Regions from separate parts of the Leclercia sp. AS011 genome, predicted to be linked through region 3. Evidence: predicted binding sites of a transcription regulator. Region 3 holds the regulator's gene; each other region holds the start of a gene.
What was found. The regulator Fur, encoded in region 3, represses iron uptake genes when iron is present. The targets are predictions, from matches to a motif close to ATAATAATGAGAACNACTATCAA.
Positions count from the first base shown of each region.

Region 1: a site for Fur is predicted at 3,331-3,353, ahead of ftnA (non-heme ferritin). Genes of this name have one in related genera too.
Region 2: a site for Fur is predicted at 5,053-5,075, ahead of zupT (zinc transporter ZupT). Genes of this name have one in related genera too.

Region 1 covers NZ_JBBCMA010000001.1:589,536-596,731, forward strand. The annotation lists gene WFO70_RS02740 (YecA/YgfB family protein) at 246-914, shown strand; gene tyrP (tyrosine transporter TyrP) at 993-2,204, opposite strand; gene WFO70_RS02750 (YecH family metal-binding protein) at 2,421-2,660, shown strand; gene ftnA (non-heme ferritin) at 2,694-3,191, opposite strand; gene yecR (YecR family lipoprotein) at 3,401-3,739, opposite strand; gene WFO70_RS02765 (RpiB/LacA/LacB family sugar-phosphate isomerase) at 4,034-4,672, shown strand; gene WFO70_RS02770 (MFS transporter) at 4,715-6,136, opposite strand; gene azuC (stress response protein AzuC) at 6,349-6,432, shown strand; gene WFO70_RS02780 (DUF2766 family protein) at 6,530-6,781, shown strand; gene WFO70_RS02785 (anaerobic C4-dicarboxylate transporter) at 6,862-7,196, opposite strand, start outside.
Region 2 covers NZ_JBBCMA010000004.1:231,893-239,088, reverse strand. The annotation lists gene nudF (ADP-ribose diphosphatase) at 1-385, opposite strand, end outside; gene tolC (outer membrane channel protein TolC) at 589-2,010, shown strand; gene WFO70_RS17225 (DUF1190 family protein) at 2,185-2,859, shown strand; gene WFO70_RS17220 (glutathionylspermidine synthase family protein) at 2,862-4,022, shown strand; gene ygiD (4,5-DOPA dioxygenase extradiol) at 4,103-4,891, opposite strand; gene zupT (zinc transporter ZupT) at 5,088-5,861, shown strand; gene ribB (3,4-dihydroxy-2-butanone-4-phosphate synthase) at 5,904-6,557, opposite strand; FMN riboswitch at 6,662-6,813, opposite strand; gene ubiK (ubiquinone biosynthesis accessory factor UbiK) at 6,934-7,196, shown strand, end outside.
Region 3 covers NZ_JBBCMA010000001.1:2,229,255-2,236,450, forward strand. The annotation lists gene pgm (phosphoglucomutase (alpha-D-glucose-1,6-bisphosphate-dependent)) at 1-1,061, opposite strand, end outside; gene seqA (replication initiation negative regulator SeqA) at 1,086-1,628, opposite strand; gene ybfF (esterase) at 1,812-2,585, shown strand; gene ybfE (LexA regulated protein) at 2,714-3,001, shown strand; gene fldA (flavodoxin FldA) at 3,157-3,687, shown strand; gene fur (ferric iron uptake transcriptional regulator) at 3,979-4,425, shown strand; gene chiQ (ChiQ/YbfN family lipoprotein) at 4,583-4,912, opposite strand; gene chiP (chitoporin ChiP) at 4,959-6,365, opposite strand; gene glnS (glutamine--tRNA ligase) at 6,800-7,196, opposite strand, start outside.

The DNA of each region.
Region 1 (7,196 bases), 1.6 Mb from region 3:
GCAGCCAATTGCCGGTGTTTCGACAATTTTCAGTATAGAGCGCCGTTTTAAGCCACCCGGCACCACGCAGCGAAATTACAGCGGGGATCACATCTCATTAACAACAAAGCACATAAGTTGTGCAACGGTCACGATTTGGACCCTTTTGCACCACAAAAGCGCCCGGCAAGCGCAGGGGAATAGAATCGTGAAGGGCGGTTTCTGTGTTACCCTGCACGCAATTCTATTCTGCAGGAGATTTACCCATGACCGAAGGCCCGTTAAACGAAACCGAAATGGAGTGGCTGGAAGAGACCTTAATGACCTACGGTCATGACGGCGAGTCCGTGATGGACGTCTCGGAGCTCGACGGGATGCTGACCGCGGTGCTGTCTGGCCCGGTGGTGGTTGAGCCGGATCGCTGGCTGGTGGCGGTGTGGGGTGGCGAAAAATACATTCCGCGCTGGAAGAACGATCGTGAGATGAACCGCTTTATCGATCTCTGCTTCAAGCACATGAACGATATCGCCGAGCGCCTGAGCGATTACCCGGATCAGTTTGAACCTATGTTCGGCATGAATGATGTCGAGGGTGAGACCTATACCGTGGTGGAAGAGTGGTGCTTCGGCTATATGCGCGGCGTGGCCTTGACCGACTGGTCATCCCTGCCGGAGTCCCTGCGTGCCGATCTGGATTTGATCGCTCTGCACGGCTCAGAAGAGAACTTTGAGCGTCTGGATAGCTTCAGCGAAGAGGAGTTCCAGCAGAGCATCGAGAACATTCGCCCGGCGGCGCTGCGTCTGTACAACTACTGGATTGCCAACCCGCAGGAGCCGGTCGCCCAGCAGCCGGTGATCAACGGCACCAAAGTCGGGCGCAACGATCCTTGCCCGTGCGGCAGCGGTAAAAAGTTTAAGAACTGCTGTCTGCATTAACAGCGCCCGGCGGCGCTTCGCTTGCACGGGCCTACAATATTCGTAGGCCGGGTAAGCGCAGCGCCACCCGGCATTTATTTATCCCACTTCCGGTAATAGCCCCGCCGCAATCCCGAACTGCACCAGCACGATCGCAATCCCGCAGGCGAAGACCAGACACAGCGCCGGTTTCCCGCCGGGCACCCGGTAGTCACCTTCAGGATGATGCTTACGGCTCTGCCAGACCAGCAGCGACGGCAGCAGCAGCGCCAGTACCGCCAGTGCCACCCCCGCATACCCCAGCGCCATCACAAACCCACGCGGATAGAACAATGCAAAAGCCAGCGGCGGCAGGAAGGTGATCGCCCCGGTCTGAATACGTCCGCTGAAGGTGCGGCTGCGCTGGAACAGGTCGGCCAGATAATCGAACAGACCCAGCGCCACCCCGAGGAAGGAGGTCGCCAGAGCGAGGTCGGCAAACAGGTGTACCGCCAGCTCCACATGCGGCGAGGCGACCACTTCACGCAGGGCCTGGAGCAACCCGTTCAGGCCGGTATGGCTGGCCAGCATCCCCATAAAGGTGGATGAGTTGATGCTGCCAAGCGTTACCAGCTGCCAGAAGATATAGGCCACCAGCGGGATAGCGCTGCCGGTGATAAAGATCCAGCGCAGCTTGCGCACGTTGCCATTCATATAGCTGACGATGCTCGGCACGCTGCCGTGAAAGCCAAAGGAGGTAAAAATCACCGGGATGGCCGACAGCGCCAGCCCTTTCTCCAGCGGCAGGGTCAGTAAATTAACCTTATGAATGTGCGGTGCCAGCAGCGCCAGCATCACCACCAGGAAGAGGATTTTGGCCGAGAACAGAAAACGGTTGAACAGATCCACCAGCGAAGTGCCGACGCAGACCACGCCGCCGCCAATCAGGGTAAAGAAGATCACCCCGGTGGTGGGGGAGATATCGGCATTGAACCAGTCATTGACGCTGGAGGCGATAAGTTCACCCGCGCCGCTGATATAAGCCGCGGTCAGGGCATACATCAGGAACATCATGCTGAAGCCGGTGATCCACTGGCCGAAACGTCCAAGATAGCGCCCGGCCAGCGACCCTAGCCCGGTATCGGCGGGAACGTGCTGATACACCTCAAGCAGCAGCAGGGCGGTGTAACACATCAGCGCCCAGAGTACGCCCAGTAACACCAGCGTGACGCCAAACCCGACGCCTGCGGCCGCCAGCGGCATCGCCAGCATTCCAGCCCCAATCGTCGTTCCGGCGACGATGAAAATACTTCCCAGCGTTCTGTTCTTCACGTTTTCCTCTACGGCCTTGCTCTATCGCGACAAAATCTGCGGCGCAGGGTAAGGGAAAAACGCAGGTTCGTCAAACCGGCGTTACAAAGGCTGTAAAGCTATATTTACGATATTAATCAGGAGTCGTCAGGATGGAAATCAACAGCGATTCCTGCGCCAGCGCAAGGCGGGCAGGGGAGGAACCTGTCAGGCTGCATCTTTTATTCTGGAGGGGTTATGGCATCTGTTCATGGGCACGATGTGCTGACGATGATGATTGATTCCGGTGAGCAGTACACCGAAGAGAGTCTGGTGGCGGCAATTACCGCGCGGTTTGGTGAGGACGCACGTTTTCACACCTGTTCGGCGGCGGAAATGAGTGCGGCGGAGCTGGTGGCTTTTCTGGCGGCTCGCGGGAAATTTATTCCACTGGATAGCGGGTTTTCAACCCACGAAAGTAAAATCTGTCGTCATTAAAATAATGCGGCGCCGGAAGGCGCCGCAGTCATATTAATTTTGGGCATCGAGCGTCGACAGCTCTTTATCAATAAAGTACAGCCCTTCACCGGATTTCCCGGCCAGAGAAAGTTTATCGAGAACCGATTTAAACAGCTTCTCTTCTTCATGCTGTTCTGCCACATACCATTGCAGGAAATTAAAGGTGCCATAATCCTGGCTGGTCATGGCGGCATGCACCAGTTCGTTAATTTTCTGGGTGATCAGCTGCTCGTGCTCGTAGGTAGCGCGGAACAGTTCGTCCAGGGAGGTGTACTCTGCAAACGGCGAGGCCACCGGGTTAATGCGCGGCAGGCTGCCGGTATCGGTAAGGTAATCAAAGAGACGCTGCATGTGGGTCATCTCTTCCTGCGCGTGACGGCGCATGAAGGCCGCTGCCCCTTCAAAACTGTGGTAGCTACACCAGGCGCTCATCTGCTGATAGAGCAGAGAGGAGTAAAGCTCCAGATTCATTTGCTCATTAAGCTTGTCGATCATTTCATTTTTAAGCATGGTGTCGCTCCGGACTATTATTTAAAGGTCAACGTGAGCGTCACTATAATTTGTTATTTATTTATTTGCAAAAAGTAAAATAAATATTTAAACAATCATAATACGAATGGGAATAAAACGCATTGCGGCTGATTAAGTTATATTAATGAGAATTATTCTGTTTCGTGTTTAAAATATTATTGCCAGCGGGATCGCTGGCAACGGAATTATTACCAGGCGGACGTCGTGACGACGGGCGGCGGGGCATAGCCATAACATTTGTACTGGATGGTCATGGTTTCATTGAGGCACAGCGAGCCGCTAATCAGGCTACAGGTTTTAACCGGCTGACCGTAGGCCATCGCCGTGCTGTATCCCATGGTCTGGCATTCACGGGTTGCGGTGCCGCTGGTGACGTAATCATCATAGCGGGCGTTCTGCAACATAGCCTGATCGTAATTGAGCATGACGACGCCTGACGTGACGTCGACGCTGCTGACTTCTGCTTGCCGGGTGACGCCGCAGCCTGCCAGTAACAGGAGCAGGCCGCCAGTGCATAATCTCTTCATAGAACACTCTGAATGCGTTGAAATACCTTATACTAGCGGCTGATGTGCACCGCAATGCCAGGATTAAACACCTGTTCTGCCCTTTCTCTTTGCCACGACCGCTGGCTCCTTCAATTCTGTGCCATCTCGTCTTTCTCCGTGGGAAAAAATGCGCCTGAGTACAAAATTGTGAGCGCATCTTTGTTTTTTGAAACTATTTTTCACTTAATTTGAAAGTGTGTTTGCTTAGTAGTAAGGTTGAACAGGTAAGCTATTCACAGCGGGATGCCCCGCATCGCATTCAGGAGACGAAGAATGAAAATTGCACTGATGATGGAAAACAGCCAGGCGCCAAAAAACGCCATCATCCTCAAGGAATTGAACGCCGTTGCTGAAGAGAAAGGTTTCCCGGTCTACAACGTTGGGATGAGCGACGAAAACGATCACCACCTGACCTATATTCACCTGGGCATCATGGCGAGCATTCTGCTGAACTCGAAAGCGGTGGATTTCGTGGTGACCGGTTGCGGTACCGGCCAGGGCGCGCTGATGTCCCTGAACATCCACCCGGGCGTGGTGTGCGGCTACTGTATCGATCCGGCGGATGCGTTCCTGTTCGCCCAGATCAACAATGGTAACGCGCTCTCCCTGCCATTCGCCAAAGGCTTCGGCTGGGGCGCAGAGCTGAACGTGCGCTTCATCTTCGAAAAAGCCTTCACCGGGCGTAACGGCGAAGGTTATCCGCCAGAGCGTAAAGAGCCTCAGGTTCGCAACGCCGGCATCCTGAACCAGGTGAAAGCCGCGGTCGTTAAAGAGAACTATCTCGACACCCTGCGCGCGATCGATCCAGAGCTGGTCAAAACGGCAGTAACCGGTCAGCGTTTCCAGCAGTGCTTCTTCGAGAACTGCCAGGATAAAGAGATCGAAGCTTTTGTCCGCGGTCTTATCGGCTAAGTTGCCAGCACCTGTGAAAAAGCCAGCATACGCTGGCTTTTTTTATGCCTGTTTTCTGGATACCGCGCTGCCGGCATCTTTCACCAGCCGCAGGGTATCAAACATCCCCAGCAGACAGACCAGCGCAATCGCCACAAACGCCAACCGAAAGCTGATCCCCGGAAGCGCCGCTATCCCGAGCATCTCACTGCACAGCTCTCCGATACGGATCCCGATAGCACCCAGCGTGATCCCCAGCCCCACCGCCAGTTGGGTAGCGGTAGAGAACAGGGTATTGGCATAGCTCATCTGCGGGGAAGGGACGTCGGCAAAGGCGAGGGTGCTGATGGCGGTAAACTGAATGGAACGAAATACGCCGCCCAGATAGAGCACCAGCATGATCGCCCATACCGGCGTCTGCGGCGTCAGAAACGCGCAGGCCAGCAGGGCCAGCACGTTGAGCGCCCCGTTGATCAGCAGCAGCTTTTTAAAGCCCAGCCCGCGAATCAACGGCGTGGTCGCCGGTTTGATGGTCAGGTTGCCGACAAATACCGCCAGCACCAGCAGACCGGAGTGAAACGCGTCCATGCCGAATCCCACCTGGAACAGCAGCGGCAGTAAAAAGGGAACGGCGCTGATGGAGGCGCGAAACAGCGATCCGCCATACATCGTCACGCGAAAGGTGGGCACCTGTAGGGCGTCGAGGCGGATCATCGGCCATTCGGCGCGCCTGAAATGCCGCAGGGCATAGATCAGGGTAGCCATCCCGACAGCCAGCAGCGCGAAGGTGATTAGCGTATTTACCTCCTGCGCCCCCATCATCTCCATGGCACAGACCAGGCTCACCATCGCCACCGAGGTGGCAATAAAGCCCGGGGTGTCGAACGGGCGACGGGTCTCTTCATAGATGTCCGGGATAATGCGCAGCGCCAGCACGATGGCAATCAGCCCCAGCGGCACGTTAATAAAGAAGATCCAGCGCCAGTTGGCATAGCTGGTAATAAACCCGCCCAGCGGCGGGCCGATGATCGGTGCCACCAGCGCGGGCCAGGTGAGGGTGGCGATGGCGGTAATCAGCAGATGTTTCGGGGTGGTACGCAGCACCGCCAGCCGTCCGACCGGCACCATCAGCGCGCCGCCCATCCCCTGCAGGACGCGCATGGCGACGAACTGGTCGACGCTGGTGGCGAGGCCGCACAGCACCGAGGCGAGGGTAAAGATAGCCAGCGCAAGGGTGAAGACTTTGCGGGCACCAAAGCGGTCGGCGATCCAGCCGCTGGCGGGGATCAGCACCGCGAGGGTGATGAGATAGGCGCTGATGCCGATGTTGAGATCCACCGCCTGCACGCCAAAGCTTCTCGCCATATCGGGCAGCGCGGTAGCGATCACCGTCCCGTCGAGAAACTCCATAAAGAAGGCACCCGCTACCAACAGCGCAGCGGGAGAGATCCCGCTGGTCGCTTTACCGGAGATGTTTTCGGTCATTTTTCCTCTGCCACATCAAATTTTTTTTAAAAATTTACAGGAACAAACATGCTGCTAATGACATGATTTATATTTATTTTTAACAGGAACGCCGTTTTATTTTAAATAAACTGGCGTGATGAATATCACAAAATCATTGATTTTTGTGATGGGGGTCATATTATTAGCGCATCAACAATAACACCTGCATAACATTTAGCCGGAGCATAATGATGAAATTGCGCAAAATCCTGAAAAGCATGTTTGAATCCTACTGCAAGACCTTCAAGGACGTACCGCCAGGCGCGATGTTCTGATAAGAAAAAACCTGCTACGGCAGGTTTTTTTATGCCTGCAGGCCGCATCCGGGCGGCGGTTTTGCTACTATGGCGGCCTTTCAAACAGGAGAAGCCTATGTCTCAAAACCTGAGTGCCGATCAGGAACTGATCTCTGACGTCGTTGCATGCCAGCTGGTCATCAAACAAATCCTTGATGTCATTGAAATCATCGCCCCCGCTGAGGTGCGCGAGAAGATGTCCAGCCAGCTGAGAAACATCGATTTCGCCAGCAATCCTGCCTCGGCCGACCCCGTCACGCTGCGCGCCGTACAGAAAGCCATTGCCCTGATTGAACTGAAGTTCACCCCGCAGGGCGAGTCTCACTAAAATAAACCGACGTTTTGAATTTAGAAATGGTTTTGTGAGAATAATGTGAACGGGCGACCTGGGGTCGCCCGGAATGCGGGTTAGAGGAAGGTCTGCACCAGCAGGTAGCTCACCGCGCAGGCACAGCTTACCCCGATAAGCCCCGGCAGAATAAAGCTGTGGTTGATAATAAACTTGCCGATGCGCGTCGTGCCCGAGCGGTCAAAACCAATGCAGGCAAGGTCGCTGGGATAGGTCGGCAGAACGAAATAGCCATAAGACGCCGGGAAGAAGGCAATCAGCATCTTCGGATCGATCCCCAGCATTAACCCCATCGGCGCGACGGCGGTCAGGGCTGCCGCCTGGCTATTGACCAGCTTCGAGACCAGGAACAGCACAATGGCATAGGTCCAGGGGTGACTTTTTACTACCCCTT
Region 2 (7,196 bases), on a different contig from region 3:
TGGTGATCGGTTTTGTCCGGCCCACTTCCAGCCCGGCCTCTTCCATCGCCTCGCGGCGGGCGACATCTTCCGGCGTTTCGCCCTCTTCGATCATCCCGGCCACCATCTCCAGCAGCCATGGGCTTTCGCTGGTATCCAGCGCGGCAATGCGAATCTGCTCTATCAGTACCACTTCGTCACGCACTGGGTCAAAGGGTAGCAAGACTGCGGCATGCCCGCGCTCAAAAATTTCGCGCCTGACTTCGCCACTCATTTCACCGTTAAACAAACGATGGCGAAAACGGTATAATTCCAGTGAAAAAAATCCGCTGTAGAGCGTTTCTCGTGCAATAATTTCTACATCGTTTTTTGTAAAAGTCACTGGCAACTTCTCTGGTTTATCCATGTTTGCATCCCGGTATAAATGGTGGCGTTAAGGTGAAATTCAATTCTGCTAAACTGCGGTTTCTACTACAGTATGGTAAATTGGTGCAAGTTACTGCCGCATGGCACGGAACGCCAACCTTTTGCAGTGGCGAAGTCTGCTAGAATCGGTAGATATTTTTTAATTAGATCAGCGCTAACTAAGCTTCACAACAAGGAAAGCAAATGAAGAAATTGCTCCCCATCCTCATCGGCCTGAGCCTGACGGGTTTCAGCGCGGTGAGCCAGGCAGAAGACTTGATACAGGTCTATAAGCAGGCACGTCTGAGCAACCCGGAACTGCGTAAATCCGCTGCCGATCGTGATGCTGCCTTTGAAAAAATTAATGAAGCACGCAGCCCATTATTACCACAGCTGGGTTTGGGTGCCGATTATACCTATAACAATGGTTACCGTGATGCGAACGGTATCGACTCCAACGTCACCAGCGGTTCACTCCAGTTAACCCAGACGCTGTTTGATATGTCCAAATGGCGTAACCTGAGCCTGCAGGAGAAATCTGCCGGTATTCAGGATGTCACCTATCAGACCGACCAGCAGACGCTGATCCTCAATACCGCTACCGCCTACTTCAAAGTCCTGAGCGCGATCGATTCGCTCTCTTACACTGAAGCGCAGAAACAAGCGATCTATCGCCAGCTCGACCAGACGACCCAGCGTTTCAACGTGGGCCTGGTGGCGATCACCGACGTGCAGAACGCCCGTTCACAGTACGATAACGTGCTGGCGAACGAAGTGACCGCGCGTAACGATCTGGATAACGCCCTTGAGCAGCTGCGTCAGGTCACCGGTAACTACTATCCGCAACTGGCCTCGCTGAACGTTGATCACTTCAAAACCGATAAGCCGCAGGCGGTGAATGCCCTGCTGAAAGAAGCTGAAAACCGTAACCTCAGCCTGTTGCAGGCTCGTCTGAGCCAGGATCTGGCCCGCGAACAGATCCGCCTGGCACAGGATGGTCACCTGCCAACCCTGAGCCTGAGCGCCTCCAGCGGCATTTCTAACACCAGCTACAGCGGTTCCCGGACCAGCGGTGCTCAGTACAACGACAGCGATGTGGGTCAGAACAAAATCGGCCTGAACTTCTCCCTGCCAATCTATCAGGGCGGCCAGGTCAATTCGCAGGTCAAACAGGCGCAGTACAACTTTGTCGGCGCCAGCGAACAGCTTGAAAGCGCGCACCGCAGCGTTGTGCAGACCGTGCGTTCCTCCTTCAATAACGTGAACGCCTCTGTCAGCAGCATCAACGCCTACAAACAGGCCGTGGTTTCTGCCCAGAGTTCACTGGATGCGTCAGAAGCTGGTTACGCGGTCGGTACCCGTACCATCGTTGACGTGCTGGACGCGACCACCACGCTGTATAACGCCAAACAACAGCTCTCCAATGCCCGTTACAACTACCTGATTAACCAGCTGAACATCAAGCAAGCGCTGGGTACGTTGAACGAGCAGGATCTGGTGGCGTTGAACAGTGCATTAGGTAAGCCGATCTCCACCACGCCTGAAGCCGTAGCCCCGGAAAACCCACAGCAGGACGCTTCTGCTGACGGTTACACCGCCGCTGCTGCACGCACCACCAGCAACTGATGCTGTTACCCGGTCTGGGTTCACCAGACCGGGTAAATCCCCTCTGTCCGACAAAAATACGTAAGCCAACGTAAAGATCCCTCGGTTTCGCCCCCGTCGCTTCAATTTCCACCACTCATCCTCTATTCTGAGCGTTATTTTCTGTGTTTTACCACTGGGTCCTGGAAGACAATTATGAAACGGACAAAATCCATTAATCACGCCTCGTTCCGCAAAAGCTGGAACGCGCGTCATTTCACCCCTGTCGCTCTGGCGCTGAGCGCCGCGTTTATGCTGGCAGGCTGTGAAAAAACCGACGAAACGGTTTCCCTTTATCAGAATGCCGACGACTGTGCGGCAGCTACCGGCAAAAGCGCGGAGTGTACGGCCTCGTACAACAACGCCCTGAAGGAAGCGGAACGTACCGCGCCGAAATACGCCAGCCGTGAAGACTGCGTGGCCGAGTTCGGTGAAGGCCAGTGCCAGCAGGCACCAGCCCCGGCTCAGGCCGGTACCGCGCCAGCAGAAAACCAGGCGCAGGCACAGTCCAGCGGGAGCTTCTGGATGCCGCTGATGGCGGGTTACATGATGGGCCGTCTGATGAGCGGCGGCGCGGGTTACCAACAGCAGCCCCTGTTCAGCTCTAAGAACCCGGCCAGCCCGGCTTACGGCCAGTACACCGATGCCAGCGGGAAAGGTTACGGTGCCGCCCAGCCAGGCCGCACTATGAACGTGCCTAAAACCGCGATGGCACCAAAACCGGCCACCACCAACACCGTGACCCGCGGCGGCTTCGGTGATTCTGTTGCCAAACAGAACACCATGCAGCGTAGCGCGGCCGGTACCTCAACACGCTCTATGGGCGGCTGATAATGGAACGAGTCAGTATTGTTGAGCGCCCGGACTGGCGCGATAAAGCCACCGAATACGGTTTCAACTTTCACACCATGTACGGCGAGCCGTACTGGTGTGAAGATGCCTATTACAAACTGACCCTCGCCCAGGTTGAAAAGCTGGAGGCGGTCACGGCAGAGCTGCATCAGATGTGCCTGAAGGTGGTGGAAAAGGTCATTGCCAGCGATGAGCTGCTGACCAAATTCCGCATTCCGAAGCACACCTGGGGCTTTGTGCGTCAGTCATGGGCGACCCATCAGCCGTCACTCTATTCGCGCCTCGATCTGGCGTGGGATGGCACCGGCGAGCCGAAGCTGCTTGAGAACAACGCCGATACCCCCACCTCCCTGTATGAGGCGGCTTTCTTCCAGTGGATCTGGCTGGAAGATCAGCAGAACGCGGGCCATCTGCCGGAAGGCAGCGACCAGTTCAACAGCCTGCAGGAGAAGCTGATCGAGCGTTTCGCTGAACTGCGCGAGCAGCACGGCTTCAACCTGCTGCACTTTGCCTGCTGTCGTGACACGGTCGAAGATCGTGGTACGGTACAGTATCTGCAGGATTGCGCCGCCGAGGCAGAGGTCGCCACTGAATTCCTCTATATCGAAGACATCGGGCTTGGCGAAAAAGGCCAGTTTACCGACACCCAGGATCAGGTGATCAGTAATCTGTTCAAGCTCTATCCCTGGGAATACATGCTGCGCGAAGTGTTCTCCACCAAGCTGGAAGATGCCGGCGTGCGCTGGCTGGAACCGGCGTGGAAGAGCATTATCTCCAACAAAGCCCTGCTGCCAATGCTGTGGGAGATGTTCCCGGATCATCCGAATCTGCTGCCGGCGTACTTCGCGGAAGATGACTATCCGCAGATGGATAAGTACGTCAAAAAGCCGATTTTCTCCCGCGAGGGTGCCAACGTGTCGATTATCGAAAACGGTAATACCGTGGAAGCGGTAGAAGGCCCGTATGGCGAAGAAGGGATGATCGTCCAACAGTTCTGTCAGTTACCGAAGTACGGCGACAGCTATATGCTGATCGGCAGTTGGCTGATCAACGATCAACCAGCCGGGATTGGTATTCGCGAAGATCGGGCGCTGATCACCCAGGATCTGTCCCGCTTCTATCCGCATATTTTTGTGGAGTAAGCCATGCCCGGTGGCGCTGCCGCTTACCGGGCCTGGGGTGTTGTAGGCCGGGTAAGGCGAAGCCGCTACCCGGCGTGTTTTTACCCCACCTGCACCGACAACATACTCAAACTGCCCATCTCGATGCCATCCACCGGTGTGGTAATGGGTTCATGGCCGTCCCATGCGCCCAGGACATAGAGCAGCGGCAGGAAGTGTTCCGCCGTCGGGTTCGAGAGCGAGCCGCCATCGTGTGCCAGATAATTGACCAGCGGGTGCTCCTCGGCCGGTCCCTGCCAGTTGAGGTTCATTTTCACATAATCATTGAATGACGTGGCCCACGGATAAGGCGTATTTTCCCCATGCCAGCGGGCGGTACGCAGGTTATGCACCACGTTACCACTGGCCACCAGCATAATGCCCTCATCACGCAGAGACGCGAGCTTACGGCCCATCTCTAAGTGCCAGGCCGCCGGTTTGGTGCTGTCGATGCTGAGCTGAACCATCGGGATATCCGCATCCGGGTACATCTTGATCAGCACGCCCCAGGAGCCATGGTCAAAACCCCACGCCTCTTTATCCAGGGTGACGGGGATCGGGGCCAGCAGATCCACCAGCTGCTGCGCCAGCGCCGGGGAACCCGGAGCCGGATAGTGCGTGTCGTACAGCGCCTGCGGGAAACCGCCGAAATCATGAATGGTTTTTGGCGTTTCCATGGCAGTAACGCCAGTGCCACGGGTAAACCAGTGTGCAGAGACCACCACGATAGCCTTCGGACGCGGCAACGTCTCGCCCAGATGTCGCCAGGCGCGGGTATAGACGTTATCTTCCAGCACATTCATTGGGCTACCGTGACCCAAAAACAGCGCTGGCATACGAGAAGAAGTCATGATGATATCCTTACACAAGGTGTCGATTTGATAGCTTTACCTTACCCGTTATCCGGATAAGATGAACTCAGAGAACCATGATGAAGATCATCAGGAAATTTGAATGTAAGGGATCTGTAAAGGCGTCTGTACCCGCTCGCTTTACGTGAGTTTAGCCTTTAATGTGAATGAGAATCATTATCATAAGGAGAGGTGAATGTCAGTCCCCCTGATTCTGACTATTCTTGCAGGTGCCGCCACTTTTATCGGCGCCATGCTCGGAGTCCTGGGCCAGAAGCCCTCTAACCGCGTGCTGGCCTTTTCCCTCGGCTTTGCCGCCGGGATCATGCTGCTCATCTCCCTGATGGAGATGCTGCCTGCCGCCCTCGGCACGGAGGGGATGTCGCCGGTACTCGGCTACGGGATGTTTGTCATTGGTCTGCTGGGCTACTTCGCGCTGGACAAAATGCTGCCCCACGCGCATCCGCAGGATCTGATGCAAAAAGGAAGCAAGCCGCTGCCCGGTAATCTGAGACGTACCGCCCTGCTGCTCACTCTGGGCATCAGCCTGCACAACTTCCCGGAAGGCGTCGCCACCTACGTGACCGCCAGCAACAACCTGGAGCTGGGTTTCGGTATTGCCCTGGCGGTGGCGTTGCACAATATTCCGGAGGGGCTGGCAGTGGCGGGCCCGGTCTATGCGGCCACCGGATCCAAGCGTAAAGCGGTGTTCTGGGCGGGCATTTCCGGCATGGCGGAGATCGCAGGCGGCGTGCTGGCGTGGTTAATCCTCGGCAGCCTGATATCGCCAGTGGTGATGGCGGCCATTATGGCGGCGGTGGCAGGGATTATGGTGGCGCTGTCGGTAGATGAGCTGATGCCGCTTGCCAAAGAGATCGACCCGAATAACAATCCCAGCTACGGCGTGCTGTGCGGAATGTCGGTGATGGGGCTCAGTCTGGTGCTACTCCAGACGGCAGGAATTGGCTAAAAAAAACGCCGGGTTATCCCGGCGTTTTTTTATGCTGTGTTATCAGCTGGCTTTGCGCTCGTGCGCCTGGCGATACGCCACCAGATCTTCGATAGTGACCACGGCCATGTTGTGTTTAGCGGCAAACTCGATGCACTCCGGCGCGCGCGCCATAGAGCCATCATCATTGGTCAGTTCACACAGTACACCGGCAGGTTTGAAACCGGCCAGGGTCACCAGGTCGATAGTCGCTTCGGTATGGCCGCCGCGGGTCAGGACGCCGCCCGGCTGGGCGCGCAGCGGGAATACGTGGCCCGGACGGTTCAGGTCAGATGGTTTTGCACCATCGGCAATGGCGGCGCGCACGGTGGTCACGCGGTCAGCAGCAGACACACCTGTGGTCACACCGCTGGCCGCTTCGATGGTCACGGTAAAACCGGTGCCATAGGCGCTGGTGTTGTTCTCGACCATCATCGGCAATTCGAGCTGCTTACGGCGATCTTCGGTGATGCACAGGCAAACAATACCGCTGCCGTGACGGATGGTCAGCGCCATCTGTTCAACGGTCATGGTTTCGGCGGCGAAAATCATATCGCCTTCGTTTTCACGATCTTCATCGTCAAGCACCATCACGCCGCGACCTTCGCGAAGCGCAGCAAGCGCGTGTTCTACACGGTCAGCAGAGGTGCCGAAAGAGGAAAGGAGCGTCTGATTCATGGTAAAAAAACCTCATTAAAATTATGGTTACCAGAATCAGGGCAGTCTTAGGAGCGCCGTAGTACGGCAAAAAAATAACGTGAGCGGGCCTCGCCCGGCTGGTTCGTTACTCTCTCCCATCCGGACTTTAACCGTCGGCCCCGGAATTGCACCGGATCTGCTGACCTTTGAGTTTGCACCCAAAGCGCTCGCGGGCTTTCAACGCGAAGGTTGATTTACCGCCGGTGGGGAATTTCGCCCCGCCCTGAGAATAAGCGGGATAACTATAACGCTAATGATTATGTTCGGCAACGCATAAGCTTCACACAATTCTGGTTTAAGGATCGCGGTTACGCGCTACAATGGTCGTTAACACCTTTTCTTCAAGGGAACTACCATGATCGACCCAAAAAAAATTGAACAACTTGCCCGCCAGGTCCATGAATCCATGCCGAAAGGCGTTCGTGAGTTTGGTGATGATGTTGAGAAGAAAATCCGCCAGGTGCTGCAGTCGCAGCTGATGCGGCTGGATCTGGTCAGCCGTGAAGAGTTTGACGTGCAGACGCAGGTGCTGTTGCGTACCCGCGAGAAAATCGCCCTGCTGGAACAGCGTCTGACCGAGCTGGAAAACCGCAGCGTTGTTGAAGAAGTGCGCCCGGC
Region 3 (7,196 bases):
ATGGCGGAGGAGACCAGGGTTTTACCCACGGCAACCTCTGCGCCCCACTGTGGACGATGCTGGAACAGGTAGTTGATGGCAACGGCCAGGTAGTGGTTCGGGTTCATCAGCCCCGCCGGGGTGACGATGCCGTGACGGTCGTAGTCCGGGTCGTTGGCGAAGGCGAGGTCGAACTTGTCGCGCAGCGCCAGCAGGCCGGCCATCGCGCACTCAGAGGAGCAGTCCATGCGGATCGCGCCGTCTTTATCGAGGTGCATAAAGCGGAAGGTCTGATCGACATGGTCGTTAACGATGGTCAGATCCAGCTTGTAGTGCTCGGCAATACGTTTCCAGTATTCGATACCGGAACCGCCGAGCGGATCAACGCCCAGCTTCAGACCGGCTTTCTGGATCGCCGCCATATCGACGATATCCGCCAGCCCTTCGACGAACGGCTGCACCAGATCCTGCTCTTTCACGTGGCCGGAGGCCATCGCCTCGTCCAGGGAAATACGCTTCACGCCTTTCAGGCCGTCGGCCAGCAGGGCGTTGGCGCGATCTTCCACCACTTTGGTGACGTTGGTGTCAGCCGGGCCGCCATTAGGTGGATTGTATTTGATGCCGCCATCTTCCGGCGGGTTGTGGGACGGCGTGATCACAATACCATCCGCCTGCGCGCCACCTTTCTGGTTATGCACCAGAATAGCGTTTGAGACCGCAGGGGTCGGGGTATAGCCGTTGTTTTCCTGAATCACGACGTCCACGCCGTTGGCGGCCAGCACTTCCAACACGGAAATAAAGGCTGGCTCTGACAGGGCGTGGGTATCTTTACCAACGTAGCACGGACCGGTGATGCCATTTTTGGCACGCTCTTCCGCGATGGCCTGAGCAATGGCCAGAATATGCGGCTCGTTAAAGCTGTGACGTACCGCACTGCCGCGGTGCCCGGATGTACCAAACTTCACTGCGTGTTCTGCGTTACCCACTTCCGGCTTCAGCACGTAGTACTGCGCGGTAAGCTGGGCGACGTTAATCAAATCGCTCTGTTGTGCAGGTTGACCCGCACGATTGTGATTTGCCATTGCCTGGTCCTTCTGATGCAAGGGTTAGATAGTGCCGCAAACCTTATCAGTCAATTCCGCCGGGAACTGCATGGATTGCATGATGTGTTCGATCATGCTGCGCTTGCGTCCGGTGTTGGTATTGGTGATCACCCAGTACGGTGTACCAGGCAGGTGCTTGGGCTTAGTTTGATTGCCATTCTGTAACAGCGTTTGCTCGTCAGCCGCGAAATAGACGCGGGTACGACCGTGAAGTGACTCCGTCGCGTCGGCAAATGCGTTGTTATCCAGTGAATAGAGTGTAGTCAGCACCAGCATAAAGCGGTTAACCGCTTTCTTCTGCTCAGCGTATTCGTCGGAAAGCAGTAATTCGCGCATCGCACGCACTTTGTCTTTTACCGGTGACAGCGGCTTTTCCTGCGCAACCGCAGCGGGCTGGCGCGATTCTTTGATGGCCGGAGCGGCAGACTGCGAGGCGGCGGCAATTTTCAGCATGCGCCGTAAAATGTCGGACGCGCTCTCACCAATGTGCCGCGTCTGGCTGGCGATATACTGATAAAGCTCGTCATCAACTTCGATTGTTTTCATCTTAATCCAGTGCGATATCTTATCTGAATACAAGTCGTTGGGAGTATAAGTTCAAAACCCAACAGCGGATAGCGTCAAGCCAGAATGGCGGCAAAAGTCAGAATTAACTGTTTCCTTGCAGCCGGGCGGCAGAATGGTCAACATGATACCCTAACCTGACATACGTAAAAAAAGAACTTTGCCATGAAATTGAATACCCGAGCGCAATCTGCACAATCGCCGCACAATAATTCTCCCATCGTCCTGGTGCATGGCCTGTTTGGCAGCCTGGATAACCTTGGCGTGCTGGCACGGGATCTGGTGACCGACCACGCGCTGTTGCAGGTAGATATGCGCAACCACGGTCTGTCGCCGCGTTCGCCGCAGATGACCTACGCCGATATGGCCAAGGATCTGCTGGATACTCTGGATGAGCACAATATAGAAAAGGCGATCCTGATTGGTCATTCAATGGGCGGCAAAGCGGTGATGGCGCTGACGGCGCTCGCGCCAGAGCGAATTGCCGGGCTGGTGGTGATCGACGTCGCGCCGGTCGATTACGACGTGCGTCGCCACGATGAGATCTTCGCCGCCATTAACGCCGTCACGGACGCAGGCGTCAGCACTCGCCAGCAGGCCGCGACGGTGATGCGTGAACATCTGGACGAAGAAGGTGTCGTGCAGTTCCTGCTGAAATCCTTTGTCGATGGCCAGTGGCGCTTCAACGTGCCGGTGCTCTGGGATCAGTACAACCAGATCGTCGGCTGGCAGCCGGTAGCGGCGTGGCCGCACCCCACCCTGTTTATTACCGGCGGTAATTCGCCGTATGTGACCGAGGCGTACCGTGAGGCGCTGCTGGGGCAATTCCCTCAGGCGCGGGCGCACGTGATTGCCGGGGCCGGACACTGGGTCCATGCTGAAAAACCGGACGCGGTGCTGCGCGCTATCCGCCGTTACCTCGCTGACATCGAAAATTGATTAAAAAGAGAGCGACTGGTCGCCTGCGGGCCTCCAGTCGTTGGCGTGCCGTTTTCGGTGATGTATGATGGCGCGCTTATCGCCCGGGCATTAGCAGGGTGTCTTGTTTCCCCCGAAGTCTCAGAATCATGGCCAAAGAACACACGGACCGCACGACAATAGATCTGTTCGCGAATGAGCGTCGCCCGGGACGACCGAAAACCAATCCGCTATCGCGTGATGAACAGCTGCGCATCAATAAGCGCAATCAGCTTAAACGCGATAAAAGTCGTGGGCTTAAACGCGTCGAGCTGAAACTGAACGCTGACGCCGTCGATGCGCTGAACGAGCTGGCGAATGCCCGTGAGATCAGCCGCAGTGAGCTTATCGAAGAGATGCTGATCGCGCAGCTCGGGAAATGGCACGGCAAAGCTTAAGTCAGAAAACTCCCCTTCTTGTTGCTTTCATGTAGCACAGAGTGCAGTCCTGCGTGATAGCAGTTTCCGCAGGCTTCTCTGTTCTGCTATGATTGCCCTTATCCGTGGCTAAATTGCGCCACCATACCATTAAGTATCAAGAGGTTATTTTACTCATGGCAATCATCGGCATTTTTTTCGGCAGCGACACGGGTAACACCGAGAACATCGCAAAAAACATTCAAAAACAGTTAGGTAAAGACGTTGCCGATGTGCATGACATTGCGAAAAGCAGCAAAGAAGATATCGAAGGTTACGATATTCTGCTGCTGGGCATCCCGACCTGGTATTACGGTGAAGCGCAGTGTGACTGGGACGACTTCTTCCCGTCTCTGGAAGAGATCGACTTCAACGGCAAACTGGTGGCCCTGTTCGGCTGTGGCGATCAGGAAGACTACGCAGAGTACTTCTGCGATGCCCTCGGCACCATTCGCGACATCATTGAGCCACGCGGCGCGGTGATCGTGGGTCACTGGCCAACCGCCGGTTACCACTTCGAAGCCTCCAAAGGTCTGGCCGATGATAACCACTTCGTGGGCCTCGCCATCGACGAAGATCGCCAGCCGGAACTGACCGCCGAGCGTGTCGACAAATGGGTGAAACAGGTTCGCGAAGAGCTGCACCTCGACGACATCCTCAATGCCTGATGATGTCGCGGCGCAACGCTAAAGTTGCGCCGCATTGATAGGTAATACCAATCAAAATAATTGCTACAAATTTTTAACTTTTGCTGCCATACCTGTACAATGATCCAGGAGTAAACGGGGAACCTTGTAACAACTTTGTTGGCGGTACCACGTTTTTATAAGCATACTTTACTTGAGACTTGCAGTTTTCATTACGCCATGGCACTTCTATAATGAGACGCATTATCCCAGGTGCATTTTCTGTCACTTCTTCCTTAGAAGTGAATCGTTTAGCAACAGGACAGATTCCGCATGACTGACAACAACACCGCATTAAAGAAGGCCGGACTGAAAGTCACGCTTCCACGGTTAAAAATCCTGGAAGTGCTTCAGGGTCCGGATAACCATCATGTCAGTGCGGAAGACTTATACAAGCGTCTGATCGACATGGGCGAAGAGATTGGTCTGGCTACCGTTTACCGTGTACTGAACCAGTTCGACGATGCAGGCATCGTTACGCGTCATAATTTCGAAGGCGGTAAATCCGTATTTGAACTGACGCAGCAGCATCATCACGATCACCTGATTTGCCTCGACTGCGGCAAAGTGATCGAATTCAGCGATGATTCCATCGAATTACGTCAGCGCGAAATTGCCGCACGTCATGGCATTCGTCTGACCAACCACAGTCTGTACCTGTATGGCCACTGTGCCGAAGGCGACTGCCGCGAAGATGACCACGCGCACGACACGAAATAATCTCCGCTAAGACTCTGAGCCAACCTGACGGTTGGCTTTTTTTTTGCCTGTCATTATGTCAAAAAGCCCGGTGGCGCTGCGCTTACACGGGCCTACCAGGGTGAAATCTCCCGTAGGCCCGGTAAGCAAAGCGCCACCGGGCGTTAAAGACAGCGGATTACTTGCTGTTATTACTGCGAATCTCCTGCCAGATTTTATCGCAGTTTTTGGTCACGTCCTGATTGTTACCCGTTTTACGCGCCTGGATACAGGCCTGGTAATCCGCCACCCGGACGGTTTCCTGGGTCGCAAACTGTTGGTGCGCCTTCTCCTGACGCAGCACGTCCAGCACGCTCTGGCAGGCTTCGAGTTTCTCAGGCGATCCTTCAGCGGTATTGATGCAGGCGCTGTAGGCCTCTTTCAGACGGGTGTCTTCTTTCTGGGTTTGCGGTTGTGCGCAGGCGGCCAGTCCTGATGCCAGCACCGCGACCAGTACGATTCTTTTCAGCATAACGGTTCCAGTCAGGCGGGGATCGCCCCCGCCCGGGTTGTCATCAGAAGATGGTGAACGGGGCGATAACCATAAACTTCACGTCACGCTCGTCCTGGAAGATGTTGCCGTAGCCGCCGCCGTAGCTTGGGATATCGGAGTGGTTGTCATACTGCGTGAAGTGCAGTTTGAACATAGTCCCTTTCGCGCGACCGTCCTGCAGGGTGTAGCTCGCATCCAGGCTGTAGGCAGACTCTTTGATCTTGTTCGAGGCGATATCTTCACGCTGACCGGCGCTGTTGATTAACCAGTCTGCCGGTTTCGCGTCCCAGGCGTAGACATAGGATGCGCCGACGCTCCAGCCCGCCAGGTTCCAGTTGCTCAGGTCATACATCGCCCCGAAGAAGACCGCTTTTTCGCCGTTGGCGTTAAAGTCGGAGCGGTTATCCCACCACACGTCCAGACGCCCGTTGGAAGAGGCATAGGTTGGCGTCATACGCTGCAGGAAGTAACCCTGCTGACCTTCCGCCTTCACGTAGGTCCCTTCCAGACGCAAATCGACCTGACCGACTTTGTAGCCCAGCGTCAGCGCCTGCAGCCATGCCGTACCGTCGTAGATATCGTTCACGGTGCCGCTGTCGGCTTTATCACGCGTACCGTAGAACTGATAGGTCGTTGAGAGCGGGCCACCCACGATATCAAGCTTGTAGCTGGCTTTGGCAAAGTACTGATCGATGAAACCTTCAGCCTGACCAAAGGCGGCTTCGAGAATCAGGTTATTTTTGAAATCGTACTTCGCGCCGAAGGAGTGGAGATAGTCGACGCGGGTTTTTCTGTCATTCTGATAGAACTTGTCCATCTCAAGGTGCCACGGCGCTTTATATTCGTTAGTCCACATGTAAGAGAAACTCAACGCGCCGCTATCACCGTAGTCAAAGTTGGCCCCGGCTTCGGCACCCTGATAGGTACCTGGCATAAAGCTCCAGTGCGGCGCTAACAGGGTTTGCCCGGTTGGTTGCAGCCAGCCGCCGCGCGCCCATACCGGACCGTATTTAAATTTTGCCGCCGCTTTGTACAGGCTGATCCCGCTCTTATCGCCGGACCAGTCCTCTTTATAGGCTTTGTTGCTGGAGGAGAAAGCTATTTCGTTCGGATGGCCGCTGTCGCCATTTTCCGCCATTTCGATGGCTGTGAACGCAGCCAGATCGAGACCGAACATATCGGCAGCATAGCCGGACTGGAAATCAAGGTTGGCGTTCCAGGTGGAGTGTGCGAGGTTAGTTTTGTATTTGTCTGACTCGACATCTTTGCGGTCACGTTCACGCTGCCAGTAATAGACACCGCCCGTGAGGGTAGAATCATCAATGAAACCTTCGGCCTGGGCTTTTGGAGAAACCATCCAGCCTGACATTGCTGTAACACCGGCGATAGCCAGCGCAAGCGCACTACGTTTGCCACTAAACGTACGCATAATTAATCCTCTTTGACGTATTCAAAGCGCCTTAAACGGCGAAAAACAAAAAAGTAAAAAGTGGAGGTAACCGGAAATACCCGCTTACATCTCCTGTTCTTAGACTATTTTTCGCGACGCGAATTATCAATGCTTTTCAGCGATCAAAAGTCAGGATTATGACAAAGCGCACATATTTGGTTGCGATTTGTAACAAAGGAGATGGGGAAGAATTTTTATTTAAAATAATGTGCAGAATGAGCGATTTATTTTTAATAAATACAGGTTATCTACCGTTAACAGTAGTGGAATTGGATAATTTGCGAAAAGGTAGAGAAAGAGAAGTGTTTTAAGATACAGAATTAATTCGCATCGCGAAGATTTGAAGGATTAATGGCTTTATGGCAGGCAAAAAAAACGCCGCAGTGCGCGGCGTTTTTCAAAGACGAAAGGGATTACTCGCCCGCTTTCGCCCAGGTATCACGCAGGCCGACGGTACGGTTAAATACCAGTTTGTCAGCGGTTGCGTAGCGGCTGTCGAGGCAGAAGTAGCCTTCGCGCTCGAACTGATAAGCATGACCGGCAACGGCCGCTTTCAGGGAGGGCTCGGCAAAGCCCTGTTTGATCACCAGTGAATCCGGGTTAATCACTTCCAGGAAATCCTCTGCCGCGCCCGGGTTTGGCACGCTGAACAGACGATCGTATAGGCGGATTTCAACCGGCAGCGCATGTGCCGCGCTCACCCAGTGGATCACACCCTTCACCTTGCGACCGTCGGCCGGATCCTTACTCAGGGTCTCGGCATCGTAGGTGCAGAAGATAGTGGTGATGTTGCCTTCAGCGTCTTTCTCA